3 regions of the Streptomyces sp. NPDC053367 genome follow, and region 3 is predicted to be linked to each of the others. Evidence: riboswitches for the same ligand, from Rfam matches in the RefSeq annotation. Region 3 holds a riboswitch; each other region holds the start of a gene.
What was found. A riboswitch is a leader RNA that binds a small molecule or an ion and turns the genes downstream of it on or off. The one in region 3 is predicted to bind thiamine pyrophosphate.
Positions count from the first base shown of each region.

Region 1 (10,297 bases), on a different contig from region 3:
CCGGCCCCCCGGCCGCGGCAGGCTTGCCCGGCTTGTAGGTGGGGATACCCTCCAGCTCGGCGCGCAGCTTCGGGCTCGTCTCGCTCACCGCAGTCCTCCTCGCGATCACCGGCGGACCGTCAGCACCGCCGGCTTCCAATGCTTCTCACCTTAAGAGGATTCGGGCCCGCTGCGAATGGGTCCGCGTCCACCACCTGGACCGGGTGGGCCCGGAGCGGGCGCGAGGCAGGCGCCGAGCGGGGATGTCCCAGCAGCCCCACTGACAACAGGGGCATCACCGTACGAAGGGCCATGAATCGGGGGCGCACCATACATATATCTATGCGCCGGTGGCTTGCGCCGTGGCGCGCGTCCCTCGTGAAGGTGAGTTGAGACCTCTTCGAAACATCGGGCAGTTGGCAGGCGTGCACGCGCCGAGACGCCACGTCCTACAGCAGAAGCCGCCAACTCCCTTGCTTTCAAAGGTTTTTCCGGCCTGACAGCCTTGCAGAATCGTGCCTGTCAACGGGTGCATATGCGTCCGCACTACCCCACCGCATGAGCCCTACTATCGGCACGCCATGACAGCAGCAGGGAAGCACCAGGTGAGCCGCGCGGAAACCTCACGCCGAGGCAGCCGGCCGGGACGGGCGGGCATCAGAGATGTGGCCGCCGCCGCCGGGGTCTCCATCACAACCGTCTCCGATGCCCTCAACGGCAAGGGCCGGCTCCCGGACGCCACCCGCCGCCATGTCCGCGAGGTCGCCGACCGACTGGGATATCGCCCCTCGGCAGCCGCCCGAACCCTCCGTACCGGCAAGTCGGGACTCATCGGCCTGACCGTGACGACGTACGGGGATGAACCTTTCACCTTCACCGAGTTCGCGTACTTCGCGGAGATGGCACGTGCCGCCACCTCCGCCGCGCTCGCCCGCGGCTACGCCCTCGTCATCCTTCCCGCGACCTCCCGCCACGACGTGTGGTCCAACGTCGCCCTGGACGGCACGGTCGTCATCGACCCCTCCGACCAGGACCCGGTGGTCAGCGAGCTGGTCCGGCAGGGTTTACCGGTCGTCTCCGACGGCCGCCCGGCCGGCTCCCTTCCCGTCACCGCCTGGGTCGACAACGACCACGAGGCCGCCGTCCTCGGCATCCTCGACCATCTGGCCGACGCGGGCGCCCGCCGGATCGGCCTGCTGACCGGCACGACCACCGACACCTACACCCACCTGTCGACCACGGCCTATCTGCGCTGGTGCGAGCGCGTCGGCCAGGACCCGGTCTACGAGGCCTACCCGGCGCACGACCCCTGCGCCGGCGCCGTCGCCGCCGACCGGCTCCTGGCCAGGCCCGACCGCCCCGACGCCGTCTACGGGCTGTTCGACCCCAACGGCACCGACCTGCTCGCCGCCGCCCGCCGCTACGGCCTGCGCGTGCCCGAGGACCTGCTGCTGGTGTGCTGCAGCGAGTCCACCGTGTACGCCAACACCGAGCCGCCCATCACCACGCTGTCGCTCAAGCCGCGCCGCATCGGCACGGCCGTCGTCCAGCTCCTCATCGACGCCATCGAGGGAGTCGAGTCGGATCATCCCGTCGAACAGGTGATACCGACGGAGCTGATCGTGCGCACCTCTTCGCAACGGCGCCCGCCGCGCCGGACCGTCAGCCCCCCGCGCTCCCCGGAAGAGGGATAGCGCCGGACCGGCCGACGGCTCGGGCGAAGCCCGGCCCAATCGGGGCGAAAGCCACGGTGAAACCGGAGTCCTGCTTCTTTTCACCACCCCTGGGTCATCACATGGCACGATCCGCATTCCTATGATGGGCCCACGGCACCGCGGGCCGCTGCGACCAGGCAGTCCGATCGGTGCAGCTGCGGCGCGATGGTGGAGGGGTCGATGACTCAGGGGGCCGGTCAGGGACCCGAGGTGGAGCGGACGGCGACGTTGCGCGACTTCCGGGTGCCCGCGTACGTCCATGAGACCGGCCCGTACCCCGCCCAGGGCAGCCACCCCGGTGAGACGGCCGCCCCCGTCCCGGAGCCGGTGGACTACCCGGAGGGGTACACGCCCACCCAGCGCGACCTGCCCGTCATCAACCGGGGTGACACTCTCCAGGTCACCGTCGACCCGGCCCCCGCGCCCGTCCCCCAGCCCGCGGCCGGCCCCGGCCCGCTGTTCGTGGTCGGCGACGTGCACGGCTACCTCGACCAGCTGATCGCCGCTCTTCAGGAGAAGGGCCTGATCGACGCCGCGGGTCACTGGTGCGCGGGCACCGCCCGGCTGTGGTTCCTCGGCGACTTCACCGACCGCGGTCCGGACGGCATCGGCGTCATCGACCTCGTGATGCGGCTGTCCGCCGAGGCGGCAGCGGCCGGCGGCTACTGCAAGGCCCTGATGGGCAACCACGAGCTGCTGCTCATCGGCGCCAAGCGGTTCGGCGACACCCCCGTCAACTCCGGCGCGGGCACCGCCACCTTCCAGGCGGCCTGGCTGCTCAACGGTGGCCAGAAGACCGACATGGACCGCCTCCAGGACCACCATCTGCAGTGGATGTCCCGCCTCGACGCCCTGGAGCAGGTCGACGGCCATCTGCTGGTGCACTCCGACACCACCGCCTATCTGGACTACGGCGACTCCATCGAGGAAGTCAACGACACGATCCGCGAGACCCTCACCCGCAACGACGCGGACGAGGTCTGGGATCTGTTCCGCAAGTTCACCAAGCGCTTCTCCTTCCGTGACGAGGGCGGCGCCGACCATGTGCGCTCGCTGCTCGAGGTCTTCGGCGGCAGCCGCATCGTCCACGGCCACAGCCCCATCCCCTACCTCCTGGGCGAGGTCGGCTCCGAGGACGGCGAGGACAACGCCGGCCCCGTGGTCGAGGGACCGCACGTCTACGCCGACGGCCTCGCCATCGCCATGGACGGCGGAGTGACCATGGCCGGAAAGCTGCTCGTGCAGCAACTCCCGCTGGACAAGTGAGACTTCACCGGGCCGTGGTACCCCGTCGCAGGCCCGGAAGGTGACAGCGCGAGCCCGAGGGCGCGGACCGGAGGGCAATTTCTGCAAACCCCCTGTCGACGTGTGCCGTCACCGCTCTACCATCGGCTTATCCGTAGCAGGCTCCCCTCCGTTTCTGCCCGACGGCTCGTCAGCGTGCGAGCCCCAAGCCCTACGGAGCATCGGGGGATGCACATGAACAGCGTTCCGCAGCACCTGCTGAGCGAGGACCGCCAGGAGTACGAGCGGATCCTCGATGAGGCGCTGCGCTCCGCCCCGCACCGTCCTGAACTGGCCGCTGTCGGTCAGCGGCTCAACCCCGAACAACTGCGCACCATGGCGCTGGGCGCCACCGCTCTCATCACGGCCGCCGCGGCGACCGAGTACCAGCACTATGTGAAGGTCCGCGAGGAACTGCGCCGGCCCACACCACCCACCTCGTCGTCCCTGCGCGAGTCCGGCTCCGAGCCCGGTGCGGGCACGGGCGGACTCGCCTCCGTCATGGGGGAGGTCACCGAGACCGCCGGCGCGGGGGCCGTCGCGGTCGTCGCCGTCCTCGCCCCTGTCCTGGCCGGAACCGCCGCCGCGATCTTCCTGCTCGTCGGTTACCTCCTGAAGGTGCTCGATCCGGACCGGTCCTTCGCCGACACCATGCTCACGACCGGATGGGCGTTCGGCGCCCTGACCGCCGTCGCCATCCTGGTCGCCGCCGTCGGCCTGCTGCTCACCGCCCTGCGCAACAGGCCCACACCAAGCCCGAGTTCCTACGACGATCCGGGCGGGGAGCTGGACCAGGCCAGGCAGGCCTGGCGGGAGGCCCTGCTGGAGCGCGGCATCGTGCCGTTCCTGCGCGACGCGCTCGCCGCGTCGAGCCCGGTCGCCCTGCCCCGCACGAGTCCACCGACACCGGCCGGGCGCATGCCCCATCTCGGCTACGACCGCCCGGGTTTCACCAGCCCCGGCGAGGGCGCCTCCGCGAGCCCTCGCCCGAGCTACACCAGTCCCGACTTCAGCAGCCCCGACTTCGGGGGCCCCGAGCACCAGCCGGACTGACCCCGGCTTGCGCCGCCCGCCCAGGGGAGCGCAAGCCGCACACCGGGCCACCGGGAGCTTCGGCAGGCCGCCGACCCGAGGCGTACGGCAGGTCCGCGGACCCATGGCCGTACGACCCGGTCGGCCGCCTGTCGGTGTCAGTCCGCGAGCGGCAGGTACACCCGGTTGCCGGCCGCCGCGAACTCCTTCGACTTCTGGGCCATGCCCTCCTCGATCTCCGCCTTGCTGCCGCCGTGCTCACGGCGGATGTCCTGGGAGATCTTCATCGAGCAGAACTTCGGCCCGCACATGGAGCAGAAGTGAGCCGTCTTGGCAGGCTCGGCCGGGAGGGTCTCGTCGTGGAACTCCCGTGCCGTGTCCGGGTCGAGGGCCAGGTTGAACTGGTCCTCCCAGCGGAACTCGAACCGGGCGTCGGACAGCGCGTCGTCCCACTCCTGCGCCCCCGGGTGCCCCTTGGCGAGGTCGGCGGCGTGCGCGGCGATCTTGTAGGTGATGACGCCGGTCTTGACGTCGTCACGGTTGGGCAGGCCCAGGTGCTCCTTGGGCGTGACGTAGCACAGCATGGCCGTGCCCCACCAGGCGATCATCGCGGCACCGATGCCGGAAGTGATGTGGTCGTACGCGGGCGCGACGTCCGTGGTCAGCGGGCCGAGCGTATAGAACGGAGCTTCATCACAGATCTCCTGCTGAAGGTCGATGTTCTCCTTGATCTTGTGCATCGGGACGTGACCGGGGCCCTCGATCATCGTCTGCACATGGAAACGCTTGGCGATCCGGTTGAGTTCCCCGAGCGTCCTCAACTCCGCGAACTGCGCCTCGTCGTTGGCGTCCGCGATCGAACCCGGGCGCAGGCCGTCGCCGAGCGAGTACGTGATGTCGTACGCGGCGAGGATCTCGCAGAGCTCCTCGAAGTTCTCGTAGAGGAAGCTCTCCTTGTGGTGCGCCAGGCACCACGCGGCCATGATCGAGCCACCGCGCGAGACGATGCCCGTCTTGCGGTTGGCGGTCAGCGGCACGTACGGCAGCCGGACGCCCGCGTGGACGGTCATGTAGTCCACGCCCTGCTCGGCCTGCTCGATGACCGTGTCCTTGTAGATCTCCCAGGTCAGCTCCTCGGCCCGGCCGTCGACCTTCTCCAGGGCCTGGTAGAGCGGCACCGTGCCGATGGGCACGGGGGAGTTGCGCAGCACCCACTCGCGGGTGGTGTGGATGTTGCGGCCGGTGGACAGGTCCATGACCGTGTCGGCGCCCCAGCGGGTCGCCCAGGTCATCTTCTCGACCTCCTCCTCGATGGAGGACGTCACCGCGGAGTTGCCGATGTTGGCGTTGACCTTCACCAGGAACCGCTTGCCGATGATCATCGGCTCGATCTCCGGGTGGTTCACGTTCGCCGGCAGCACGGCCCGGCCTGCCGCGATCTCCTCGCGCACCACCTCGGGGGAAACGTTCTCCCTGATGGCCACGTATTCCATCTCGGGCGTGATCTCGCCCCGGCGCGCATAGGCCAGCTGCGTGACCGCCTGACCGCTGCGGCCGCGGCGCGGCAGCCGGGGGCGGCCCGGGAAGACCGCGTCGAGATTGCGCAGTCCACCACGCGGCGAGGTGTGCTTGAGGCCGTCGTCCTCGGGGCGGACGGGACGGCCCGCGTACTCCTCGGTGTCGCCACGGGCGATGATCCAGTTCTCCCGCAGCGGCGCCAGGCCCCTGCGGACGTCCGTCTCGACGGATGGATCGGTGTAAGGGCCTGATGTGTCGTACAACGTGACCGACTGGCCGTTGGTGAGGTGCACCTGACGGACCGGCACGCGCATATCGGGGCGCGAGCCCTCGACATACGCCTTGTGCCATCCGATGGACTTCCTGACGTCGTCGCTCTCGGAGACCGCGGAGGTCCCCTGCTGCGTGGAGGCAGGCGTGCGTACGTCCTTGCTGGTCATGAGACCTACTCCCTACGCCGGCATTACCCGGTAACAGGTTCGGCGGTCGACGCAGCGGTCACCGTCTCCCGGTGTTTCGTGTGGAACACCACGTGTTCCACGTGAAACATCGCGAAGACGGAGGTCAGCGCCCTCTCAGCCCGGTGCTCCGAGCTCCCGCGTGTACAAAGGTGCCTCCACGCTAGCGTCACTTCGGGCGCGGTGAACAGGGGGCCCCTGTCGTTCTTGCGATGATCGGTCAGTGACCACGACACAGCAGCCCCCGTTCCCGCCGCCCGAACCGCGCCGTGACGGACCCACCGCGAGGGCCTCCGGCGGTCGTCACATCGGCGGCTGCGGGGCCGGCCCCGCAGCCGTAAACGGACACGGTTCCGGGCACGGGCCCGGACCCTCTTTCCCGGGCGACGGGAGCGGCCGATACGGCACCGGAGGCGGCGCGGCGCCCGGCACCGCGGCAGGCTCCGAGGGCGGGCAGGCACACGGACCGGGTGACGGTGGCCATGGCCAGGGGCACGGGCACGGGCGTGGAGAGAGCGGGTGGACCGGGGCCGGTGGCGGTCCTGGGGCCGGTGGCGGCCCTGGCTCCGGAGACGGCCCTGGCTCTGGCGGCGGACACGAGGCCGGCGGCGGCTACGGCTTCGGCGGTGGAGACGGGGGCTACGGCTCCGGTGGTGGAGGCGGTGCCGAGGGCGGGCATGGTCTCGCTGGACGGCACGGACGTGGCAGCGGCCGCGACGTGAGCGGCGGTCACGGGTCAGGCAGCGGCCACGGAGGCGGAGGTGGTCACGGAGGCGGCGGCGGCCACGGAGGCGGTCACGGGTCAGGCAGCGGCCACGGAGGCGGAGGTGGTCACGGAGGCGGCGGCGGCCACGGAGGCGGTCACGGTGGCGGAGGCGGCCACGGAGGCGGCCACGGAGGCGGTCACTCGCACAGTCACAGTCATGGACCGGCCGCGCCCGTCTCCAAGCATCTGCGCAAGGTGATCGCGGCGATCCTCGTCCCGTTCGCGGCCGCGGTCGTGGTGGGCCTCGCGGTGTTGTGGCCCGGCGGTGCGCCGCCACACGAGCGCACCGGTGTCGGTTTCGACCGGCAGACGGAACAGGCGACGGTCACCAAGGTCGAGGAGCTGGACTGCAAGTCGGTCAATGCCTCCGGCGTCCCCCCGACAGGCGACACCTCCACCGCGGAGGGTTCCTCGGCGCAGCAGCAGGAGAACGGCACCTGCAAGCGGGCGACGATCCGGGTCGACTCCGGCGAGGACAGCGGGCGCACGTTCACCGAGATCGTGCAGCCGGACCAGTCACGGCAGTTGCACGAGGGCCAGGAGGTCGTGGTCGCCTACGAGCCCTCCGCGCCGAAGGACCTGCAGTACTCCGTCGTGGATGTGAACCGCCGGCTTCCGCTGGGTGTGCTCGCCGGCATCTTCGCGATCGCCGTCGTGCTCGTGGGCCGGATGCGCGGGGTGATGGCGCTGGTCGCTCTGGCCATGAGTTTCGTGGTGCTCAACTTCTTCATCCTGCCCGCGATCCTTCAGGGCTCGAACCCGCTGGTCGTGGCGGTGGTCGGGGCGAGCGCGATCATGCTGATCGCGTTGTATCTGTGTCACGGCCTGTCCGCCCGGACCTCGGTGGCCGTGCTCGGCACCCTGATCTCCCTGCTGCTGATCGGCGTGCTCGGCTCGTGGTTCATCGACTGGGCCGCCCTCACCGGCAACACGGACGACAACACCGGCCTGATCCACGGGCTGTACCCGTCGATCGACATGAGCGGTCTGCTGCTGGCGGGCATCATCATCGGCTCGCTCGGGGTCCTGGACGACGTGACCGTCACCCAGACGTCGGCGGTGTGGGAGTTGCACGAGGCCAACCCGACGATGGGCTGGCGCGGCCTGTACCGGGCGGGCATCCGGATCGGCCGCGATCACATCGCCTCGGTCGTCAACACGCTCGTCCTCGCCTACGCGGGCGCGGCTCTGCCGCTGCTGCTGCTGTTCTCGATCGCGCAGAGCAGCGTGGGGGCGGTCGTCAACAGCGAGCTGGTCGCGGAGGAGATCGTGCGCACGCTGGTCGGCTCGATCGGCCTGGTGGCGTCCGTTCCGGTCACGACCGCCCTGGCCGCGCTCATGGTCTCCGCCGACCGTCCGGCGCTCGCGCCCTCGGAGGCCAGCCCGTCGCCCGCCGTGGCGGTCCGGACCGGCAGGGGCAGGCGGCGCAAGCGCTGAGTGCCGCCGCACGCTCGGCGGCACCTTCAGCGGCAGCTGCCCGGAGCACGGCCGGGGGCCGGCCGACCGGGGGCGCGGTCACGAGCTGGCGCCCCCGTGCGCGGGTCACGGACCGGTGCCCAGTGCGCGGATCACGGACCGGTGCCCAGTGCGCAGGTCACAGCCTCCCGGCCCAGCGCCCTCTCACGGCCTGCCGACCCGGCGAACGGTCACCGGCCCGGACGGCATACGGTCACCGACCCGGACCCGACACACGGTCACCGGCCCGGACCGGGCGTACGGTCACCGGCCCCAGCCCATCCCCCGGCCACCGACCCGGCCCAATGGCCAGGCGCCCCGCCCCGCCCCACGCTCTCCGTGGTGAAGCGTTACGCCACCTCCCTGGACGTCACGCGTCACCCCGCGCTCTGTTCCTCCGCGAGGATCCGGTCCAGGGCCTCGTCGAGATGGGTGTCGAAATCGGCCAGCGAGGTCTCCTGACCGAGCGGCACCAGCTTGTCCGTGCGGTCGAGGAACGCCACCAGCGGCGCTGTGGAGGAGCGGAACAGCGCCTGGTCGCTGCCGACCTGAAGCCGGAGCAGCACCTCGCCCAGGGACTCCGGTTCGACCGGCGCGACCCTCACATCGCCCTCGCCGCTCGGCCGGCCCACGCCGTCGATGAGCAGCTCGCGCCCGAACGCCCAGGTGACCGGGGCATCCCCGGGAAGATGGAAGGTCAGCCGAACGGCGTAGGGATCACAGGTCTCGTAGCGCAGCTCGACCGGGATCCGGAAGGAGAGCTCCTCGGAGACGAGAAAGCTCATCATGACTTCTGCCTGCACCGACTCGCGCATCGCCTACCCCGTCTTCGCCGTCGACTGGCCGGGAATGAACCCTGATCGTGGTGGCATCTTGCTCAACGTGCACACCAGATCACAAGGAGTGAGTTTTCAGATACTGATAGAGATCGCCAGCGACCCCAGCAGACGCCCGACCTCGCACTGCAATTGCCTGGCCGCCGAGAGCAGACGGGCCTCATGCTGGACCGGCAGGGAGATGGCCATCGTCGCCGCGGTGCTACCCACAGTGATCGGAATGGCCGCGCAGACCGTGCCCAGGGCGTACTCCTGACGTTCGGTCACCGGACCCATCCGCTCCGTCCGGTCGAGGCGGCGCAGTATGGCACCGGTGTCCCGCACGGTGTACGGGGTGATGGGCTGGACGGGGTAGCGGTCCAGGTGGTCGCGGCGGGCCTCCTGGTCCAGCTGGGAGAGCAGACACTGGCCGATGGCGTGCGCGTGCCCGGTCTCGCGGAAGTCGGCCCACTCCTCCACAGCGGGGTTGCCGGGGGTGTCGGAGACGCAGACGACCTCGATCTCGCCGTCGCGGTACTGGGCGTAGTACACCGGCACACCGATCGAATCACGCCATTGCGCAAGAGCCTCGACCACCGTGCTGCGACGTTTCTGCTGCGCTCCGTTGCTGCTGAGGCGTTCGGCTGCCTCGCCCAGGAAGAACAGGCCCTTGTCCCGGTGCAGATAGCCCTCGTGCACCAGGGTCCGCAGCAGGTGGTAGGCGGTCGGCAGGGCCAGGCCGGTCTCCCTGGCCAGTTGTTTGGCGGGGGCGCCGTGCTGGTGTCCGGCGGCGCACTCCAGCAGGCGCATCGCTCGCTGGACGGAGCTGATGAGGGTGGTGGCCGGGTGCGGGGGCCGTGCTCCCGCCGGGGCCGGCTGCTCGGGGGGCCTGGTGAGGATCCGGGCGGCGTCGGGCGGTGCGTGGGGGGAAGCGGGGGTGCTGGTGTCAACCGTGGCCAAGGGGTCACTCCCGAAGCGCGAGGGTGCTGCCCGTGCGGGGGGACACGGGAGGGGTGTACGGGGGTGTACGCCGTTCGCGGGGGATTCCCCGCGTCGAGTTCCGGACTTTAACGGCCCGTCAGCGCCCGCGGACGACCTGCCCGCGAAACTTCCCTCGCCCGAGGGAACCGGTGGTTCCTATTGCCGTCCACCGGCTCCCCGCACCGTCACCAGTCGCCGCGTGAGGAGGAGCCTGCGGTGAACTTCCGTACGACGTAGATGAGTCCGCCGATCAGCGCCACGAAGATCAGCAGCTTGAACAGCAGGACCACGACG
Region 1 is NZ_JBITYN010000003.1:181,751-192,047, forward strand. It holds gene hisC (histidinol-phosphate transaminase) at 1-88, opposite strand, end outside; gene ACIGXJ_RS10480 (LacI family DNA-binding transcriptional regulator) at 561-1,673, shown strand; gene ACIGXJ_RS10485 (metallophosphoesterase) at 1,860-2,960, shown strand; gene ACIGXJ_RS10490 (hypothetical protein) at 3,168-4,031, shown strand; gene thiC (phosphomethylpyrimidine synthase ThiC) at 4,169-5,968, opposite strand; TPP riboswitch at 5,961-6,138, opposite strand; gene ACIGXJ_RS10500 (hypothetical protein) at 6,469-6,708, shown strand; gene ACIGXJ_RS10505 (YibE/F family protein) at 6,705-8,189, shown strand; gene ACIGXJ_RS10510 (SsgA family sporulation/cell division regulator) at 8,585-9,022, opposite strand; gene ACIGXJ_RS10515 (IclR family transcriptional regulator) at 9,119-9,982, opposite strand; gene ACIGXJ_RS10520 (DUF5326 family protein) at 10,189-10,297, opposite strand, start outside.
Region 1: it holds a riboswitch for thiamine pyrophosphate, as region 3 does, so the genes downstream of both, thiC (phosphomethylpyrimidine synthase ThiC) here and ACIGXJ_RS30600 (thiamine ABC transporter substrate binding subunit) in region 3, are expected to answer to the same signal.

Region 2 (10,297 bases), on a different contig from region 3:
GAGGAGCCCTGCCCGGCGGTCGACTCCAGCAGCAGGTACGGGTCGTCGTCATGGGTCAGCTCGTCCAGCAGCGGCAGCATGTGCTCCCGCACCTGCTTCAGCGCCACCGCCCGGTCCCGGCCGCCGGTCGCGCTGCCGGTGTGCACGACCACGCCGAGCGCGCCGATCTCCCGGCCCCGCCTGAGCGAGTGCCGCAGCGACTCCACCGACCTCTCGACGGTCGCCTCGGTGTGGGACCCGAAGTTGATCAGGTACGGCGCGTGCACGTACGCCGGGATCGACTCGGCCGCGCACGCCGCCCGGAACGCCTCGTCCTCGCGCGGGTTCCCGGCCGGGGTCGCCCACCCGCGCGGGTTGGCCACGAAGACCTGCACGGTCTCGGCCTTCAGATCACGGGCGTACGTCAGTCCTACGCGGCTCAGGCCCCCGGCGACGGGCACATGGCTGCCGACGGGGTTGCGGGACGGGCCGGGGAGGGGGTGTTCGACACTCACCCGTTCAGGGTGTCATGCCGTACGTCGTGCCCTGCCCGCCGGTGCCCGCCCCCTCCCGCCGCTCAGCGGATCTCGATGGTGATCGTCGAGCCCTTGGGGGCGGTCTCGCCGCCCTCCACGGACTGGCTCTTCACGGTGTCGCCGAAGAGACCGAGGAGACCGCGGTCCTCGTCGACCTCGAAGCCGGCGTCCTCCAGCTTGTCCCGGGCGTCGTCCACGCTGTCGCCGACCACGTCCGGCACCTCGACCATCACCGGGCCCTTGGACAGGGTCAGCGTCACCGTGTCGCCCTCGGCGGCCTCGCCGCCGGAGTCCGGCGACTGCAGGGCGACCTTGCCCTTGTCGATGTCGGAGTTGATCTGCGCCGACGCGACCTCGACCTTCAGGCCCGCCTCCAGCAGCTCCGCGCGGGCGTCCGCGAGGTCGTCCCCGACGACGTCCGGGATGTCCACCGGGCTGCCCTTGCTGACCACCAGGGCCACGGCGGAGCCCGCGCGGCGCTCCACACCGCCCTCCGGATCGGTGCGCAGCACCGCGCCCCTGGGCACCTCGTCGCTGAACTCGCGCGTGACCATGCCCGGCTCCAGGCCCTCGTCCTTCAGGGCCCGTCTCGCCTCGTCCAGCGGCTCGCCCCGCAGCGCCGGCACCCGCACGACCTCCGGGCCCCGGGAGATGGTGAGGGTCACCGAGTCGTTGGCCCGGATGCGGGCGCCCGGCTCCGGGTCGGTGCCCATCACCAGGCCGCGCTTGACGGTGTCGCTGTACGCCCGCTCGACCCCGCCGACCTCCAGACCGGCGTCGGACAGCCGGTCGCGGGCCTGCTCCTCGGTCTTCTCCAGCACCAGCGGCACCTTGGTGAACTGGCCGGAGTTGATGTACCAGACGCCCGCACCGACGCCGAGCACCAGCAGCACGGCCGCCACGATCGACAGCACCCCCCGCCGCGGCAGCGACCGGCGGCGCGGCGGCAGCGGAGGCGGGGAGGCCAGCCGGCTGGTGTGCCGGTCCTCGTCGTCGTTCACCGGCAGCGGCCGGGGCACGGTCAGCGAGCGCGGGATCACGCTCGTCCGGTCCTCCGCGTTGTCGTGCTCCGCCGCGATCGCCCGCGGCGGCACCGCGTCCAGCTCCGCCTCGGACAGCCCGGCGCGCGCCTCGCGGACCTGGGCGAGCAGCGCCACGGCGTCGTACGGCCGGATCTCCGGGGTGCGCGCGGTCGCCGAGGCGACCAGTTCGTCCAGCGCGTACGCCAGGCCCGGCACCGAGGCCGAGGGCGGCGGGACGTCGTCGTGGACGTGCTTGTAGAGGATCTGCGCGGGGGAGTCCCCGAAGTGCGGCTTGCCGCCGGTGAGCATCTCGAACAGCATCACCCCGCACGCGTACACGTCGACGCGCGGGTCGGCGGCGCCCCGCTCGATCTGCTCGGGGGCGAGATAGGCGGCCGTGCCGAGGACCGAGCCGGAGGTGCTGGTCACCGTGTCCACCGAGCGCACCAGCCCGAAGTCGGCGACCTTCACCCGGCCGTCGTCCCCTATGAGGACGTTCTCCGGCTTCATGTCGCGGTGCACGAACCCGGCCCGGTGGGCGGCGCCCAGCGCGGCCAGCACCGGCTCCAGGATGTCCAGCGCGGCCCGCGGCTGCAGCGCCCCGCGCTCGCGCAGCACGTCCCGCAGGGTGCAGCCGGCGATGTACTCCATCGCCAGATACACGTACGACCCGTCCGCGCCCTGGTCGAAGACCTGCACCACGTTCGGGTGCGCGAGGCGGGCCACGGACTTCGCCTCGCGGATGAACCGCTCGACGAAGGCCCCGTCGACGGCCAGCGCCTGGTGCATCACCTTCAGCGCGAGCACGCGGTCCAGACGGGTGTCCACGGCCCGGTAGACCGTGGCCATCCCGCCGACCGCGATCCGCGCCTCGACGCGATAACGCCCGTCGAGCACCTGCCCGACCAGAGGGTCCTGAAGGGTCGTGTCCACGCAGGTGAGTGTACGAGCCGGGACCGACAGCCCTGCCTCTTCCGACCGGATCGGGCAGGGACTGCAGCCGACCTGTGACGCACCCGACGACCGGACGGTCCGCCACCGTCGTGGCCACCGCCGTGGGCGGTCGGCCGGGGCGGGCGGCAACCCCCGCGCCGGCGAGCGGACCCTCAGAAGGCCGGCCGCTCCGGGTCCAGCCGTGCCAGCCCGTCCACCGGGGACGACGCCTCGGCAAAGTGCCGCTTCGGGATCCGCCCGGCCCGGAAGGCCAGCCGGCCCGCCTCCACGGCGCTCCTCATCGCGGAGGCCATCAGCACCGGCTCCTGCGCCCGCGTCACCGCCGAGGCGAGCATCACACCGGCGCAGCCCAGCTCCATCGCGAGCGCCGCGTCGGACGCCGTACCGGCACCCGCGTCCAGGATCACCGGCACCCGCGCCTGCTCGCAGATCAGCTGGAAGTTGTGCGGGTTGCGGATGCCGAGGCCCGAGCCGATCGGCGACCCCAGCGGCATGACCGCCGCGCAGCCCGCGTCCTCCAGCTTCCGGGCGAGGACGGGGTCGTCGTTGGTGTACGGCAGGACGGTGAAGCCGTCCTCCACCAGCGTCTCGGCCGCGTCCAGCAGCTCGATCGGGTCCGGCAGCAGGGTGCGCTCGTCGGCGATGACCTCCAGCTTGACCAGGTCGGTGCCGAGCGCCTCGCGGGCCAGCCGGGCCGTCAGCACGGCCTCCCCGGCGGTGAAACAGCCGGCCGTGTTGGGCAGGACGCGGATGCCGAGCCTGTCCAGCACGGACAGCACCGAGCCGTGCACCGAGGGGTCGACGCGCCGCATGGCGACGGTCGTCAGCTCCGTCCCGGACGCCACCAGCGCCCGCTCCAGCACCTCCAGGCTGGGCGCGCCCCCGGTCCCCATGATCAGCCGGGAGCTGAACGTCGTACCCCCGAGGACGAACGGATCGTCGGCCATGGGTCAGCCTCCCTGTACGGCGGTGAGGACTTCGACGCGGTCGCCCTCGGCGAGCGCGGTGGAGGACCACTGCGTGCGCGGCACGACGGTCTCGTTGAGCGCGGCGGCCACTCCGGAGGGCGCCGCGGTGAGGGAGCGCACGAGCGTGTCGAGAGCCGTCCCCGGCTCGATCTGCCGACGCTCGCCGTTGACCGAGATGGTGACCGAGAGGTTCATACGGGCTGCTCCGTGAGTGCGGTGGTGAAGCGCCGGGGCGTGAAGGGGCGGGCCTCGTCGGGCAGTTCACCGGTGGTCAGGACGTGGGCCATGGCGTCGCCGGTGACCGGCGTCAGCAGCACGCCGTTGCGGTAGTGGCCGGTGGCCAGCAGCAGGCCGTCCAGCTCGGTCGGGCCGAGCAGCGGCGCGTTGTCGGGTGAGCCGGGGCGCAGACCCGCGCGGGTCTCCGTCAGCGGCAGTTCGGTGATGCCGGGGACCAGTTCGTGGGCGTCGCGCAGCAGCTCGTACACGCCGCCCGCGGTCACCGTGGTGTCCCAGCCGAGTTCCTCGCTGGTGGCCCCGACGACCAGCTCGCCGTTCTCCCGCGGCACCAGATAGACCTGGCTGCCGCGCACCACCGCGCGGACGGTGCGGTGCAGGAAGGGCGCGTACCGCCCCGGCACGGTCAGCCGCAGCACCTGCCCCTTCACCGGCCTGACCGGCGGCAGTACGTCGTCCGGGACACCGGCGAGCCGCCCGCTGAGGCTGCCCGCCGCGAGGACCACCTGCCCGGCCCCCAGCAGCGCGCCCGCGCGCGTGACGACACCCGCGGCCCGCTCCCGTACGACGGTGAGCTGTTCGGCCCAGTCGCGGTGGAACACCACGCCCGCCTGCGCGCAGGCCGCCACCAGGGCCGCCGCGAGGCGCCGCGGGTCGATCTGGTGGTCGCCGTCCACCCGCAGCCCGCCGCGCACGCCCGGCGCCAGCATCGGCTCCAGGCGCCGGCACTCACGTCCGGACAGCCACTGCGAGTCCAGGCCCGACTGCTGCTGGAGCGCGTGCAGTTCGCGCAGGTGCGCGCGGTCGTCGGCGTCCAGCGCGACGGCGAGGGTGCCGCACTGCCGGTAGCCGAGGTCGTGCCCGGTGAGGCCGGTCAGCTCGGCGGCGAACTCCGGGTAGCGGCGCGCCGAGGCGAGGTTCAGGCCGAGCAGGGTCTGCTCGCCGTAGTGCAGTTCGGTGACGGCGGCCAGCATCCCGGCCGCCACCTGCGCGGCCCCGCCGCCCGGTTCCGGGTCCACGACAGCCGTGGCGAGACCGCGTTGCGCGGCCCGCCACGCCGTCACCAGACCGATGATGCCGCCCCCGACCACGAGGACGTCTGACGTACGCGACATGGGCGTCCAGCCCCTCCCTTCGCCGGCATGACCCGGATCAGGTTCGTACGGTCGGAGGCCGCCAGCCTCCCTCTCAGCCCGGTGCGTCCGGGCTCCCGCGAGTGCTTTACGTTTGCCCCACCCTAACCGCAGCCGCCACACCCTCGTAAGGGAGCCTTCAGCCGTGCCCCGTTCGCTCGACGGTCTCGTCCTCGCCCCGGTCGCCGACCAAGCCCCAGGTCAGGTGGGCACCCGCACCCGGTTCACGTACCACGAGAAGGACGGCGGGATCTGGGCCGAGTACGCGGGCGGCGATGTGGTGCGCGGCCGGCTGGTGGGAACCCGGGACGGAGACCGGCTGGACTTTCGGTATGTCCAGCTGCGGCTCGACGGCACGACGGCCTCCGGGCACTGCGTGTCACGGGTCGTGGAGCTGCCCGACGGGCGGCTCCGCCTGGAGGAGACCTGGGAGTGGGAGTCGCGGCCGGGCAGCGGGACCAGCGTGGTGGAGGAGGTCACGGACGTGGTGGGGGAGGTCACGGGACACGGCCGGTGACTGACGGATTGTCAGTTGTCTATGGTGATCAGGTGAGCGAGCAGACGCAGGAACGGGAAGCGCCGGGAGCGACCGTGCCGCGGCGTGTCGTCGTCGTGGGCGCGGGCATGGCCGGCGTGCAGACCGCGGTCGCCCTGCGCGAACAGGGCTTCACGGGCACCGTGACCCTGATCGGCGCCGAACCCCACCAGCCCTACGACCGGCCCCCGCTGTCCAAGGCCGTGCTGCTCGGCACCGCCGAGGGCTCCGCCTTCGACGTCGACTTCGAGGCGCTCGACATCGAGCTGCACCTCGGCCGCGAGGCCCTCGGCCTGCGCCCGGCCGACCATGAGCTGGACACCGAGCACGGCCCGGTGCCCTACGACGTCCTGGTCCTGGCCACCGGCGCCGAACCGGTGCATCTGGCCGGCGCCGAGGGCGTGCCCGGCGTGCATCTGCTGCGCACCCTGGACGACGCCGAGCGGCTGCGGCCCGTCCTGGCCCGCCAGCACGACATCGTGGTCGTCGGAGCCGGCTGGATCGGCGCCGAGTTCGCCACCGCCGCGCGCGAGGCGGGCTGCGCGGTGACCGTCGTGGAGGCCGCCGACCGGCCGCTCGCCGGGGCGCTGCCCGCCGAGGTCGCCGCCCCGATGGCCTCCTGGTACGCCGACGCCGGCGCCGATCTGCGCACCCACACGCGTGTGGCCCGCGTCGAGCCCGGCGAGGTCGTCCTCGACGACGGCACCCGGCTGCCCGCCGGCGCGGTCGTCGTCGGCATCGGCGCCCGCCCCGCCACCGCCTGGCTCACCGGCTCCGGCGTCGAGCTGGGCGCCCACGGCGAGGTCGTCGCCGACGCCCACCTGCACACCTCCGCCCCCGACGTCCACGCGGTCGGCGACTGCGCCTCCTTCCCCTCCGGCCGCTACGGCGAGCGACTGCTGGTCCACCACTGGGACAACGCCCTGCAGGGCCCGCGCACGGTCGCCGCCAACATCATCGGCGCCTCGACGGACGAGCCGCCGTCCGTCTACGACCCGGTGCCCTACTTCTGGTCCGAGCAGTTCGGCCGGTTCGTGCAGTACGCAGGCCACCACACCTCCGCCGACACGCTGCTGTGGCGCGGCGACCCGTCGGGTCCGGCCTGGTCGGTGTGCTGGCTGCGCGAGGGCCGCCTGGTGGCCCTGCTGGCGGTCGGCCGCCCGAGGGACCTGGCGCAGGGCAGGAAGCTGATCGAGTCGGGCGCCCGGATGGATCCGGACCTCCTGGCGGACCCGGCCCGCCCTCTGAAGGCGGCCGCGCTGTAGGGGGCGCGGAGCTGTCCCGATGTGCGGCTGCGCCGCGCGGGCGATCGGCCCGAAGGGCCCGGCAGACGTGATCACGCCCCCACCCGGGTGGCCTCGACTTCCGACTGTCAGTGCTGGATGGCAGGCTTGTCCCTGTGACCGAGATTGACGCAAAGATCGATGCTCTCGTCCCCGCCTGGCTCACCCTCCCCGACATCGCAGAAATGCTCGGTGTCGAGGTGACCCGCGTGCGGCAGCTGGTCAAGGAGGGCCAGCTCATCGCCGTACGCCGTGGTGAGAACCGCGCACTGCACGTCCCCGCCGCCTTCATCGACGGGGACAAGGTCGTCAAGGGCCTCACCGGCACCCTGACGCTCCTGCGGGACGACGGCTTCACCGACGAAGAGATGCTGGAGTGGCTCTTCACCCCCGACGACAGCCTGCCCGGCACCCCCGCGCAGGCGCTCAGCGAGAATCGCGGCACGGAGGTGAAGCGCCGCGCCCAGGCGCTCGCCGTCTGACCTGATCAGCACTCTGGAGGCACAGGGCCGGGGTACGTCCCCGGCCCGTGCGCCACCGACACCACGGGGGGACACGTATGCCCGCGACCGCACGCGCCCAGCTCGCCGACGCCCGGCTCTACCTCTGCACGGACGCCCGCAAGCGCCAGGGCGACCTGCCCGAGTTCCTGGACGCGGTCCTCGCCTCCGGCGTCGACATCGTGCAGCTGCGCGACAAGGGCATGGAGGCCGGCGAGGAGCTGGAGCACCTGAAGGTCTTCGCCGACGCCTGCGCCCGGCACGGCAAGCTCCTCGCGGTGAACGACCGCGCGGACGTCGCGCACGCCGCCGGGGCCGATGTCCTGCACCTCGGCCAGGGCGACCTGCCGGTGCCCGCGGCCCGCGCCATCCTCGGCGAGGACGTCCTGATCGGCCGCTCCACGCACGCCGAGGAGGAGGCCGCGGCGGCAGCGGTCCAGGAGGGCGTGGACTACTTCTGCACCGGCCCCTGCTGGCCCACCCCCACCAAGCCCGGCCGGTACGCACCCGGCCTGGACCTGGTGCGGTACACCGCCGCGCTCGGCACCGACCGGCCCTGGTTCGCCATCGGCGGCATCGACCTCGGCAACCTCGACGAGGTGCTGGAGGCGGGCGCCCGCCGGGTGGTGGTCGTACGGGCCGTCACCGAGGCCGACGACCCGGGAGCCGCCGCGGCCGAGCTCGCCAAGCGCCTGCGGTCCGCGTAGGACCGCGTGAGGCTCGCGTACGACCGTCCGGAGCCGTGTGGGTCCGCGGTGCGGGGGCTGGTGCGGCCGAGCGGCGAGACGCGTTCGGCCGCATGGCGAGACACTCATCCGCTCCAATCGGCTCATTTCGGGCACCCGCTGTCCACCCTTTGGACAGTAGCCGGGCAAATCGGGCAAATTTCCGTCATTCGGTTGGGGGACCGCCGACCCCTGGATAACCTGCGGGTATGGCCCTAGGAACCGCATCCACCAGGACTGATCGCGCACGCACCGTGCGTGACATCCTCGCCACCGGCAAGACGACGTACTCCTTCGAGTTCTCGGCGCCGAAGACCCCCAAGGGCGAGAAGAACCTGTGGAGCGCGCTCCGCCGGGTCGAGGCGGTCTCCCCGGACTTCGTCTCCGTCACCTACGGCGCCGGCGGCTCCACCCGCGCGGGCACCGTCAAGGAGACCCAGCAGATCGTCGTGGACACGACCCTCACACCGGTCGCCCACCTCACCGCCGTCAACCACTCCATCGCCGAACTGCGCAACATCATCGGCCAGTACGCCGACGCCGGCATCCGCAACATGCTCGCCGTGCGCGGCGACCCGCCCGGCGACCCCATGGGCGACTGGGTGCCCCACCCCAAGGGCCTGACCTACGCCGCCGAGCTCGTCCGGCTCATCAAGGAGTCGGGCGACTTCTGCGTCGGTGTCGCGGCCTTCCCCGAGATGCACCCGCGCTCCACCGACTGGGACACCGATGTCGAGCACTTCGTCGACAAGTGCCGGGCCGGCGCCGACTACGCCATCACGCAGATGTTCTTCCAGCCCGAGTCCTATCTGCGGCTGCGCGACCGGGTGGCGGCGGCCGGCTGCGACACCCCGGTGATCCCGGAGGTCATGCCCGTCACCAGTGTCCGGATGCTGGAACGGCTGCCCGCGCTCAGCAACGCCCACATCCCGTCCGAGCTGAAAGAGCGCATCCTCACAGCACAAGACGATCCCGCCGCTGTACGCTCCATCGGTATCGAGTTCGCCACCGAGTTCTGTGCGCGGCTGCTGGCCGAGGGAGTCCCCGGACTGCACTTCATCACGCTCAACAACTCCACGGCGACGCTGGAAATCTACGAGAACCTGGGCCTGCACCACCCCCCGCAGGCCTAGACCTGCCGCACCGGTATACGACACACTGCGTAGCGGTCACTGGGAGAGGGGCGTACATGGGCTGGGCGGTCCTCTACATCGCGTTCGGCGTCGTCGCACTGTGGCTGCTGGGCGAGGTGCTGCTGCAGTACAAGGCACGGCTGCGCTGGCGGCTGCTCGCCTTCGCGGGCTTCCTGGGCGTCGTCGCCGGTGTGCTGATCTCCTCGGTCGTCGTCATCGGCCTGGGCGCCTGTGCCTTCGCGGTCGGCCAGGTCTACGTCACGATGTCCTTCCGCCGCGGCTTCGCGGCGGGCTGGGCGGTCAAGCGGCCGGACGCCGGCGGAGGCGGTTCGCGCCGCGCCCGCGGTGAGCGCCGCGACCCCACCCTGGAGGTCTCCGGCCTGGAGGCGGCCGACGCGAGCGCCGACGACCACGGCACGGACGGTTACGACCGCCCCGGCTCCGCCTACGGCCAAGACGACGACTACGACCGCGACGACGTCTTCACCCCGGCCCGCGCCCACGACCCCGCCGCCGAGACCACCGCCGTCTACGAGCCCCAGCCCCTCCCCGAGGACACCGGCTCCTACGGCGTGTACGGCGACACCGGCGGCCACCCCCAGGCACCGCAGCCCCAGGACCAGTACGCGGCCACCGCCCAGAGCCCCGACCCGGCCTACGGCTACGACGCCTACTCCGGCTACGGCCAGCAGGGCTACGGCTACGACACCGGCGGCCAGCAGCAGTACGCCGCCTACTCCGACCCGTACATCGGCACCCAGACCTACGACGGAGCGTCCTACGACACCGGCTACGGCGGCCAGCAGCAGTTCGGCCAGCAGGCCTACGGTCAGGACCAGTACGGCACCGACGGCTACGGCCAGACCCCGGCCGGCGGTGTCTGGGTGCCGCAGCAGCGCACCGACGAGCAGTACGGAGAGTTTCCGCAGGAGCAGCCGTACCCGTACCAGGGCGACGGCCACGGCCAGGCCCAGGGCACCGGGTACGACGAGCAGCAGTACCGCTACTGAGCCGGGCTGCTCACTGCGAGCCCCGGAAGTCCGGCCCCTCCACGATCAGACCGGCCACCAGGGCGCCGGACATGCCCGCGTGGGGCAGGCCGCCGCCGGGGTGGGACCAGCCGCCGACGCGGTAGAGGCCGGGCAGCCGGGTGGCGTTCGCCGGGTGCAGGAAGCGGCCCTCGCCGGCGGCGAGCGCGGGTGCGGGCACGGAACCGGACCCTGTCTCCGCCGCCGTGTGCGCCGGGGTGCGCACCTCATGCCACAGCACCCGCTCCCGCAGCCCGGGTATCGCGG
Region 2 is NZ_JBITYN010000001.1:375,317-385,613, reverse strand. It holds gene ACIGXJ_RS01760 (deoxyribonuclease IV) at 1-494, opposite strand, end outside; gene pknB (Stk1 family PASTA domain-containing Ser/Thr kinase) at 557-2,470, opposite strand; gene ACIGXJ_RS01750 (thiazole synthase) at 2,644-3,438, opposite strand; gene thiS (sulfur carrier protein ThiS) at 3,442-3,654, opposite strand; gene thiO (glycine oxidase ThiO) at 3,651-4,808, opposite strand; TPP riboswitch at 4,806-4,917, opposite strand; gene ACIGXJ_RS01735 (hypothetical protein) at 4,972-5,343, shown strand; gene ACIGXJ_RS01730 (NAD(P)/FAD-dependent oxidoreductase) at 5,376-6,626, shown strand; gene ACIGXJ_RS01725 (Rv2175c family DNA-binding protein) at 6,761-7,126, shown strand; gene thiE (thiamine phosphate synthase) at 7,204-7,851, shown strand; gene metF (methylenetetrahydrofolate reductase [NAD(P)H]) at 8,079-9,002, shown strand; gene ACIGXJ_RS01710 (hypothetical protein) at 9,059-10,012, shown strand; gene ACIGXJ_RS01705 (phytoene desaturase family protein) at 10,023-10,297, opposite strand, start outside.
Region 2: it holds a riboswitch for thiamine pyrophosphate, as region 3 does, so the genes downstream of both, thiO (glycine oxidase ThiO) here and ACIGXJ_RS30600 (thiamine ABC transporter substrate binding subunit) in region 3, are expected to answer to the same signal.

Region 3 (10,297 bases):
ATGGGCGCGTGCAGACGATGCCCGCCCATGCGGCCCACCACGACGACCGCGAGATCGAGACGCTCGAGGAGTTCGACGCGACCGTCTCCGCGCGCGGCACACTCGGCGGATTCCGCGTCCAGGCCGTCGACCTGACGGACCGCACCCGCGAACTCCTCACCACCGACACCTCGGGGGCCGTCTTCCTCGGCTGCCCCATGCGCGAGGACGCGGCCACGAAGGTCCTCGCGGACGGCGCGCTGGTCTTCCCGCCGGTCCCCGACCTGCCGTTCGACCCGTACCGGGGCATGGTCTACTCGCCCGACGAACTCTTCGCCTCCCTCGCCGAGGGCGGCTACGAGGCCACGCCCGACGCCCGCGCCTACGCCTGGTTCCAGCGCACGAAGGCCGACGGCGACATATTCGCCTCCGTGCTGCGCGCCGTCCACGACGACTCCGTCTCGGACGCCCTCGACGAACTCCTGTCCGGAGACCGGGTGGTGGGCGTCATGGGCGGCCACGCGATGGGCCGCGGCACCCGGAACTACGCCGGTGCCGCACGACTCGGCCGCGAGCTGGCACGGGCCGGCTTCACGGTCGCCACCGGCGGCGGCCCGGGCGCGATGGAGGCGGCGAACCTGGGCGCGTACGCCGCCCCGTACGACGACGAGATGCTCACCGAGTCCCTCGACATCCTCGCCAAGGCGCCCCTGTTCACCCCGTCGGTCACCGAGTGGGCGACGGCCGCCTTCGAGGTGCGCGCCCGCTGGCCGAAGGGCGGCGGCTCGGTGGGCATCCCCACCTGGTTCTACGGTCATGAGCCGCCCAACCCCTTCGCCGCGCACATCGCCAAGTACTTCGCCAACGCCACCCGCGAGGACGGTCTGCTGGCCCGCTGCAACGCGGGCGTGGTGTTCCTGCCCGGCGCCGCCGGCACCGTCCAGGAGATCTTCGACAACGCGACCCCGAACTACTACGAGTCGCGCGGCGAGCCCACCCCCATGGTGCTGGTGGACCGGGCGCACTGGACGGAGAAGCTGCCGGCCTGGCCACTGCTGCGGTCCCTGGCCCGGGAGCGGTCGATGGACTCGCGGATCGCGCTGATCGACCGGATCGAGGAGGCACCGGAGGCGCTGAGGCGACTGGGTGGCTGAAATCTCGCACAACATCCCGCGTTGAAACCTGTCGGCGATTAATAAGCAGGCAAAGCCAACTCCCGTGGGCCTCAGGTGCATTGACAGTTCTTATGGGCCGCTTATAAACCAGTGAGCCTCAACCCCCCTCAATTGCACCTCACTTAAGGACAAACGTGTCCATAACCCCCCGTAACGCACGCCGTTCCGTGCGTGCCCTCGGTGTCGCCGCCGCCTCCGCCGCGCTCGCTCTCGGAGTCGCGGGCAACGCTCTGGCCTGCGACATCAGCGAGTTCTCCGCCGCCGCCGCGTGCGACGGCAGCAAGGGCGTCATCACCGTGACCGACAAGGACCCGTCCGGGGTCCTCGCCACGATCTCGGTCTACCTGGAGAACAAGGGCGCCGACGAACGCCTCGTCGGCACCCAGCAGGTGAAGGGCTCCCGCGAGGGCACCACGATCACCTTCGCCGAGGACTGGAAGCCGAACGCGGAGTACCGCATCCACGTCCTGGCGCCGGGCTATGTCGACGAGGACATCGAGCCGAACCTGGTCACGCCGTCCACCCCCTGCAAGAAGGACGAGACCCCGAAGCCCCCGTCGACCCCGTCGACCCCGACGCCGTCGGAAACCCCCTCGGAGAGCGCCCCGGCCCCCTCCGAGTCGGCCACGCCGACCCCCTCGGCACCGCAGAGCGAGAGCGCCCCGCCGACGGAGACCGCCCCGGGCAACGCCCCCTCGCCTGCGGCCGGTGACTCCAACCTCGCCGAGACCGGCGCGAACTCCAACACCGGTCTGATCGCCGGTGTCGCGGCCGCCCTGGTCGTGGTGGGCGGTGGCGCGGTCTTCTTCGGCCTGCGCCGACGCGGCTCGAACAGCAGCCGCTGACGCCGGCTGGGGCGGGCCGCCCCGGCTCAGTCGAAGGTGGCCCGCTCCAGCCAGAACTCCAGCAGCTCGCGCTCGCCGAGCACCTCCAAGTCCGCCGAGTCCAGCGGTATTCGGCGGTAGAAGGCGAGCAGCACCGAGGTGAGCGGCCCGCGCAGCGCGACCGTCGCCTTCGCGTGTCCACGCCGCCACACGACTCCCTCGTCGGTGAGCTCGACGAGCCACTCGGCGTTCAGCTCGGGCCCGGGGTCCGTGGCGTGCAGATGCAGGCTCTGCCCGGTACCCCGCAGCTCACCGGCGCCGGTGTGCGGCATCACCCGCTGCACGAACGTGACGATCTCCAGCCATTCGTCGATCGCGTCGGCGGCGATGTCCGGCGCGACCTCGTAAGGGAGCCCGGCGGCGAGCGCGGCGTCGGCACGGTGCACGGTGATCTCGTGGGTCATCCGGCGGGCCCAGAACGCGGCGGTGTTCTCGCCAGCCCAGCTCCAGGCCGGCGCGTCGGGACCGGCCTCGCGCAAGGTGGCGACCAGCAGCCGGCCGGCGTCCGCGAGCCAGGCGTCCAGCGCGGCCGGGTCGCCCACCTTCTCCGGCCCGTGCCGGTCCGGCACCTCTTCGTCCGGGATCTCCTCCTGGGCACGGGTGCGCACCAACAGCTCCGCCCAGCGCAGGGCCCGGCCCGTATGGCGCACCAGCTCGTCCAACGACCAGTCGGGGCAGGTCGGTACGGTGGCGGCGAGGTCGGCGCCGGAGGTCACGACGGACCTCAGCAAATCCACCTGGTGGGCGATGTCGTCGCAGTAGCGGTCATGGGTGAGTCGCGTCATGCCCCCACCGTAGGAGCGGTGCGATCACTGAGCATCAAGATTTCCACAGGGCCGGTCCGATTATCACCGGAGTCGGCGCCCACCCCTGGTCGAGCCTCCGGATCCTCCCCGGCCCCGCCCCACTCACCCCACCTCACCCCAACACCACGATCTCCTCCGCCTCGAACTCCACCCCCACCACGTCCCCGACCCCCGGCGCCTCCCGCAGCGCGCAGGCCGCCTCCAGCCGGGGCGCGTCCTCGGGCTGGAGGTGGACCGCGACATGGGTGCCCTTGAAGGTGCGGGCGGTCACCGTGCAGCGCAGCCCGTCCGCCGCGGGCACCAGCCGCACACCGGCAGGCCGTACGAGCACGGCGTGGCCGCCCTGCGGGGAGCCCTCCGGCACCGGCAGCTTGCCCCAGGGCGTGTCCGCGGCCTCTCCGGTCACGGTCGCCGGCACCACGTTGTCGAAGCCCAGGAAGCGGGCGACGAACTCGTCGACCGGCCGCTGCCAGACCTCAAGGGGCGTACCGGACTGGGCGATCCGCCCCTCCCGCATGACCACGACCCGGTCGGCGAGCGCGAAGGCCTCGCCCTGGTCATGGGTGACCGCCAGCACGGTGGTGCCCAACCTTCCGAACAGCTCCCGCAGTTCGACCACGAGCCGTTCGCGCAGCGACCGGTCGAGCTGGCCGAGCGGCTCGTCCAGCATCAGCAGCCGCGGCCTGGGTGCGAGGGCCCGGGCCAGCGCCACCCGCTGCTGCTCACCGCCGGACAGCGCGGCCACGGCCCGCCGCGCGGCGCCCGGCAGACCGACGAGGTCGAGCAATTCGCCGACATGTTCCTGCTGTTGCCGCTTGGAGGCACCGTGCATCCGCAGTCCGAAGGCGACGTTGCCGCCGACGTCCCGCTGCGGGAAGAGCTGGTGGTCCTGGAACATCAGCCCCACTCCCCGCCGGTGCGCGGGCACGCCCGCCTGGTCGCGGCCGTCGAGCAGCACCCGTCCGGCGTCCAGCGGCTGCAGGCCGGCCACGGCCCGCAGCAGGGTCGACTTGCCGCTGCCGCTCGGCCCGAGCACACACACGATCTCGTGCTCGCCGACACCCAGGTCGACGCCGTCGAGCACGGCCCGCCCGCCGAACCGTACGGTCGCGTCCTCGAGTCCGAGCAGCATCAGAACTCCCCCGTCCGGTCGGTCCGCAGCCGCTCCAGCACCAGCAGGGCCACCGCGCACACCAGCATCAGAATCGTCGACAGGGCCATCGCCTGCCCGTAATTGAGGTCACCGGGCCGCCCCAGCAGCTTGGCCACGGCGACCGGCAGAGTCGGGTGGTCGGCCCGTGCGATGAACACGGTCGCCCCGAACTCGCCGAGGGACACGGCGAAGGCGAACCCGGCGGCGACCAGCAGAGCCCGCCGCACCATCGGCAGGTCCACCTCCCGCCACACGCGCCACGGCGACGCGCCGAGCACGGCCGCGGCCTCCCGCAGCCGCCCGTCCACCGCCCGCAGCACCGGCAGGATCGTCCGCACCACGAACGGCACCCCGACCAGTGCCTGCGCGAGCGGCACCAGCACCCAGGAGGCCCGCAGATCCAGCGGCGGCTCGTCCAGGGCGATCAGAAAGCCGAAACCGACGGTCACCGCGGACACCCCGAGCGGCAGCATCAGCAGCGCGTCGAACCCGCGCACCAGCCGCCCCGCGTCCCGCCGGGTCAGCGCGGCGGCGGCCAGCCCGCCGATCAGTACGGCGAACGCGGTGGCCACGCACGCGTACCGCAGCGAGTTCCCGATCGCCTCGATCGGGGGCACGAGGAACGCGCCGCCGTCGGACGAGGTCAGCGCGCGGTAGTAGCCGAAGTCCGGCGCGTCCAGCGACCGCTGCACGAGCACCGCCAGCGGCAGCACCAGCAGCACGGCGACCGTCACCAGCACACCGGCGAGCAGCGCCCACTGCCCCGCCCCGCGCGGCCGCGCCGACGTCACCGAGGTGTCCACCAGCCGAAGGGCCGTCTCCCGCCGCCGTACGGTCCGGGCGTGCACGGCGAGGATCGCGCCCACCGCGGCGAACTGGACCAGGGTGAGCACGGCGGCCGTGGTCAGGTCGAAGATCTCGGTGGTCTGCCGGTAGATCTCGACCTCCAGGGTCGAGAACGTGGGCCCGCCGAGGATCTGCACCACGCCGAAGGAGGTGAAGGTGAACAGGAACACCATCAGGGCCGCGGCCGCGACGGCCGGCCCGAGCGCGGGCAGCGTGACCGTGCGCCAGGCGGTGAGGCGGGACGCGCCGAGCATCCGCGCGGCCTCCTCCTGCCGCGGGTCGAGCTGGCCCCACAGACCGCCGACGGTCCGTACGACGACCGCGTAGTTGAAGAAGACGTGCGCCAGCAGGATCGCCCACACGGTGGTGTCCAGACGTACGCCCCACAGCTCGTCCAGCAGACCACCGCGGCCTACGACGGCCAGGAACGCGGTGCCGACGACCACGGTCGGCAGCACGAACGGCACGGTGACCACCGCGCGCAGCACCTGTTTGCCGGGGAAGTCGAACCGGGCGAACGCATACGCGCCGGGCAGCGCGATCAGCAGGGTGAGCGCGGTCGAGGCGAGGGCCTGCCAGGTGGTGAACCACAGCACGTGCCGGATGCCGGGGTCGGCGAGCACCTCACCGAGCCGGCCCAGCCGCCACACCCCGTCGGCGTGCAGCCCGCGCTCGACGATCGCGGCGACGGGGTAGGCGAAGAACAGCCCGAAGAACGCGACGGGCAGGGCCATAAGACCCAGCCGCGCCGCGCTCCCCGTACGGCTTCCGCGCCTTACTTCAGTACGAGCGAGGTCCACGACGTGACCCACTCATCGCGGTGCTCGGCGATCTTCGCCGGGTCCATGGTCTCGGGGCTCTTCGCGGCGGGACCGTACTGCGTGAACTCGGCGGGCACCTTCGCGGCCTCGGTCACCGGGTAGACGAACATGTTCAGCGGCATGTCCTCCTGGAACCGCTTCGAGATCAGGAAGTCGATCAGCGCCTTGCCGCCCTCGGCGTTCTTCGCGTTGCTCAGCAGCCCCGCGAACTCGATCTGCCGGAAGCAGGTGCCGCTCGCCACGCCCGTGGGCGCGGTCTTCGGCTTCGGGTCGGCGAAGATCACCTCGGCGGGCGGGGAGGAGGCGTACGACACCACCAGCGGGCGGTCGGCCCTGGCCTTCTTTCCGCCGGCCGAGCCGGAGAACTCCTCGTTGTAGGCCTGCTCCCAGCCGTCGACGACCTTCACGCCGTTGGCCTTCAGCTTCTTCCAGTAGTCCTGCCAGCCGTCGTCGCCGTACTTCGCCGCCGTACCGAGCAGGAAGCCCAGACCGGGCGAGGAGGTGGAGGCGTTCTCGGTGACGAGGAGGTTCTTGTACGCGGGCTCGGTCAGGTCGTCGAGCGTGGCCGGCGGGGCCAGCTTGTGGTCGGCGAAGTACTGCTTGTCGTAGTTGACGCAGATGTCGCCGAAGTCGACGGGCGTGACCCGGTGCTCGTCCTTGTCGAGCTGGTACTCCGCGCCGACCTGGTCGAGGCCCTTCGCCTCGTACGGCTGGAAGAGCCCGTTGTCCAGGGCCCGCGACAGCAGGGTGTTGTCGACGCCGAAGAACACGTCGCCCTGGGGGTTGTCCTTGGTGAGGACGGCCTTGTTGACGGCCTGGCCGGCGTCGCCGTCCTCCAGCACCTTGACCTGGTAGCCGGACTGCTTCTCGAAGGCGGCGAGGACGTCCTCGGACACCGCCCACGAGCTGTGGCTGACGAGGGTGACGGTCCTGGAGCCCTTGCCGCCGGAACCGGTGTCCGTGTCGGAGGCGGAGTCCGACCCGCACGCGGACAGCGTGACCAGGCCGAGGCCGACGGCCGCGGCGACGAACGTCTTGATGTGCACGGAATTCCTCCTGGGACGGTCCAGGAAGAGACGCGGCCCCGCCCGGGTCCTCTTCGGGGCCCGGGCGGGGCGCAACAGCTCGAGTGATGACCGAACTTCCTACCCAGAATGACCTGGGCGAGGTTCAGAGGGTCTGCGGCCCGATCGCCGCACTCTCAGCGCTGTGGCGCTCCCCTGTCGGAATATGAAGATGTATTGAACGGATCTCGGACTACGGCTCTCAGACTACCGCTCGGTCGCGGCGAGCTGACCACAGGCTCCGTCGATCTCCTGACCTCGGGTGTCCCGGATGGTCACGGGCACCCCGTGCGCCGCAATGGCCTCGACGAACGCCTTCTCGTCCTCGGGCCGCGAGGCGGTCCACTTCGAGCCGGGCGTCGGGTTCAGCGGGATCAGGTTGACGTGCACCGGCTTGCCCTTGAGCAGCCGGCCCAGCCGGTCACCGCGCCAGGCCTGGTCGTTGATGTCACGGATCAGCGCGTACTCGATGGACAGCCGGCGCCCGGACTTCTCGGTGTACTCGAACCCGGCGTCCAGGACCTCGCGCACCTTCCACCGCGTGTTCACCGGCACGAGCGTGTCGCGCAGCTCGTCGTCCGGGGCGTGCAGGGAGATCGCCAGCCGGCACTTGAAGCCCTCGTCGGCGAACCGGTGGATCGCGGGCACGAGCCCGACGGTGGAGACGGTGATGCCGCGCTGCGACAGCCCCAGCCCGTCGGGCGCGGGGTCGGTCAGGGCACGGATGGCGCCGACGACCCGCTTGTAGTTGGCGAGGGGCTCGCCCATGCCCATGAAGACGATGTTGGACAGCCGCGCGGGCCCGCCGGGCACCTCGCCGTCCCTGAGCGCGCGCATGCCGTCGACGATCTGGTGCACGATCTCGGCCGTCGACAGATTCCGGTCGAGACCCGCCTGCCCGGTCGCGCAGAACGGGCAGTTCATACCGCATCCGGCCTGTGAGCTGATGCACATGGTCACCCGGTCCGGGTACCGCATCAGCACCGACTCGACGAGCGTCCCGTCGAACAGCCGCCACAGCGTCTTGCGCGTGGTCCCCTCGTCCGTCGACAGATGCCGTACGACGGTCATCAGCTCGGGGAACAGCGCCTCGCGCAGCCTCTCCCGGGACCCGGCCGGAATGTCGGTCCACTCCTGCGGGTCGTGCGCGTACCGCGCGAAGTAGTGCTGCGACAGCTGCTTGGCGCGAAACGGCTTCTCCCCGGCCTCGGCCACGGCCTGCTTGCGCTCGGCGGGCGAGAGATCGGCGAGATGCCGCGGCGGCTGCTTGGCTCCGCGCGGCGCGACAAAGGTGAGTTCTCCGGGCTTGGGCATGGTGCTACCAGTGTCGCAGATCGTCATGAGTGACCCGCGACCCCGAGGATCAGGCGCCCGTGCGCTCCAACCGCTGCTTCAGCAGGGCCTCGTCCCGGGGCAGCTCCTTGCGGGCCTGGGGGCGGACGACGAGGGGGACCAGGGCCTTGCCGAGGCCGTGGCCCTCGAAGTCGACCTCGATGGTCACGCGGGAGCGGCGTCCGTCGTCGAGCGGCTCGATCTCGCCGTGGGTGCGCGGACGCACGGGCCCCTCTACGCCGTGCAGCTCCCAGCTGTGCGGCGGGTCGAGCGCGTCGAACTCCAGGGTCACCGGGATCTGCCGGGTGCCCACCCGGCGGGTGACCCGGACCCGGGAGCCGGGGTGGAGCGGCCCCGCTTCGAGCGGCTCGGCCGCGACCGCGCTCAGCTGCCATTCCGGCAGGTGGGCGGGGTCGGTGAGATAGGCGTAGGCGTCTTCCGGAGGGCAGTCGATGTCGATGGATTCACGGATGGCGGACATGGGTGGACCCCCTTTGCGGGCGTACACCGAAATCGTCCCACCGGGCACGCCCCCCGGCCACCACCGCAGGACGACGTACGGACCCCCGCCCCGCAGGGGCAGAGGTCCGTGAGCGAGCGCACCGCCGGACTCGCCGGCCGGAGCCGACGAACAGCACCGCCGGACTCGTCAGCCGGAGCCGACGAACAGCACCATCAGCAGCCACACCACGGGAGCAGTCGGCAGCAGCGAGTCCAGGCGGTCCATGATGCCGCCGTGACCCGGAAGCAGGGTGCCCATGTCCTTGATGCCGAGGTCCCGCTTGATCATGGACTCGCCGAGGTCGCCCAGCGTGGCGCTGGCGGCGACGGCGAGCCCCAGCAGCAGGCCCTGCCACCAGCGGCCGTCGTCCACCAGGAACTCCATGCACAGCGCACCGGCGACCATGGCGAAGCTCACCGCGCCGAACAGCCCCTCGCGCGTCTTGCCGGGGCTGATCCGCGGAGCGAGCTTGTGCTTGCCGAAGCGCCAGCCGATCGCGTAGGCCCCGGTGTCGCTGACCACGGTCAGCAGCAGGAACGTCAGAACGCGCCAGGGCCCGTCGTCGGCGGTCAGCAGCAGCGCGACGAACGTGGCGAGGAACGGCACGTAGAACGCCGCGAAGACGCCGGCGGTGACGTCCTTGAGGTAGCCCTCGGGCGGCTCGGTCATCCGCCAGACCAGCACGGCCAGCGCGGTGAGGGCCATCGCGACCCACGCGCCCTCGGGGCCCCGGACGTACCCGGCGACGACCATCGCCGCACCGCCCAGCGCCAGCGGCACGAGCGGCGCCTTGATCTGCTTGCGCTCCTGGAGCCGGCTGGTCAGCTCCCACAGACCGACGACCACGGCGACCGCGATCACACCGACGAACACGGCCTTGTAGACGAACAGCGACGCGACGATCACCGCGCCGAGCCCGACCCCGACCCCTATGGCCGCGCCCAGGTCACGGCCCGCGCTCTTCTTCTGCGGTGCGGGGGCCGGCTGCGGGGCGTCGGGCATGGGCTCCGGATTCTGCGGCACCGCCCCGTAGGGCTGCGCCTGCGGCATGTCGTACGGCTGTGCTTGCGGCGCCTCGTAGGGCCGCGCCGCTTGTGTCTCGTCGCGGAACAAGGGGCCGCTCAGCCGAGCGGCCCCCCGGTCGTCATCCTGGTCGCCGCCGTACCGGGGTACGGCGGGTCCGTCGGGCACGATGGGCATGGGGCGAGTCTGCTGCGCCTCAGGCGCATCGTACGCGGGACCCGCCGGGGCAGTCCCGTGGACGTACCCCTGGCCGGGCCCCTGGTCGGACGGCCCCCAGTACCCGGCCTGACCGGCCCTGGACGGCGCTCCCCAGGAAGAGTCGTTCATCAGACTTCGAGCAGCTCCGCTTCCTTGTGCTTCAGGAGCTCGTCCACCTGGGCGACGTACTTCGCGGTGGTGTCGTCGAGCTCCTTCTCCGCACGGCGGCCCTCGTCCTCGCCGACCTCGCCGTCCTTGATCAGCTTGTCGATCGCGTCCTTGGCCTTGCGGCGCACGGAACGGATGGACACCTTGGCGTCCTCGCCCTTGCCCTTGGCGACCTTGATGTAGTCGCGGCGGCGCTCCTCGGTGAGCTCGGGGAACACCACACGGATGATGTTGCCGTCGTTGCTCGGGTTGACGCCCAGGTCGGAGTCGCGGATGGCCTGCTCGATGTTGCGCAGCGCGCTCTTGTCGAACGGGGTCACGACGGCCATGCGCGGCTCCGGCACGG
Region 3 is NZ_JBITYN010000012.1:95,813-106,109, forward strand. It holds gene ACIGXJ_RS30575 (LOG family protein) at 9-1,133, shown strand; gene ACIGXJ_RS30580 (LAETG motif-containing sortase-dependent surface protein) at 1,289-1,999, shown strand; gene ACIGXJ_RS30585 (maleylpyruvate isomerase family mycothiol-dependent enzyme) at 2,026-2,823, opposite strand; gene ACIGXJ_RS30590 (ABC transporter ATP-binding protein) at 2,957-3,976, opposite strand; gene ACIGXJ_RS30595 (ABC transporter permease) at 3,976-5,643, opposite strand; gene ACIGXJ_RS30600 (thiamine ABC transporter substrate binding subunit) at 5,619-6,710, opposite strand; TPP riboswitch at 6,789-6,896, opposite strand; gene rlmN (23S rRNA (adenine(2503)-C(2))-methyltransferase RlmN) at 6,936-8,042, opposite strand; gene ACIGXJ_RS30610 (SRPBCC family protein) at 8,092-8,541, opposite strand; gene ACIGXJ_RS30615 (phosphatidate cytidylyltransferase) at 8,710-9,912, opposite strand; gene frr (ribosome recycling factor) at 9,912-10,297, opposite strand, start outside.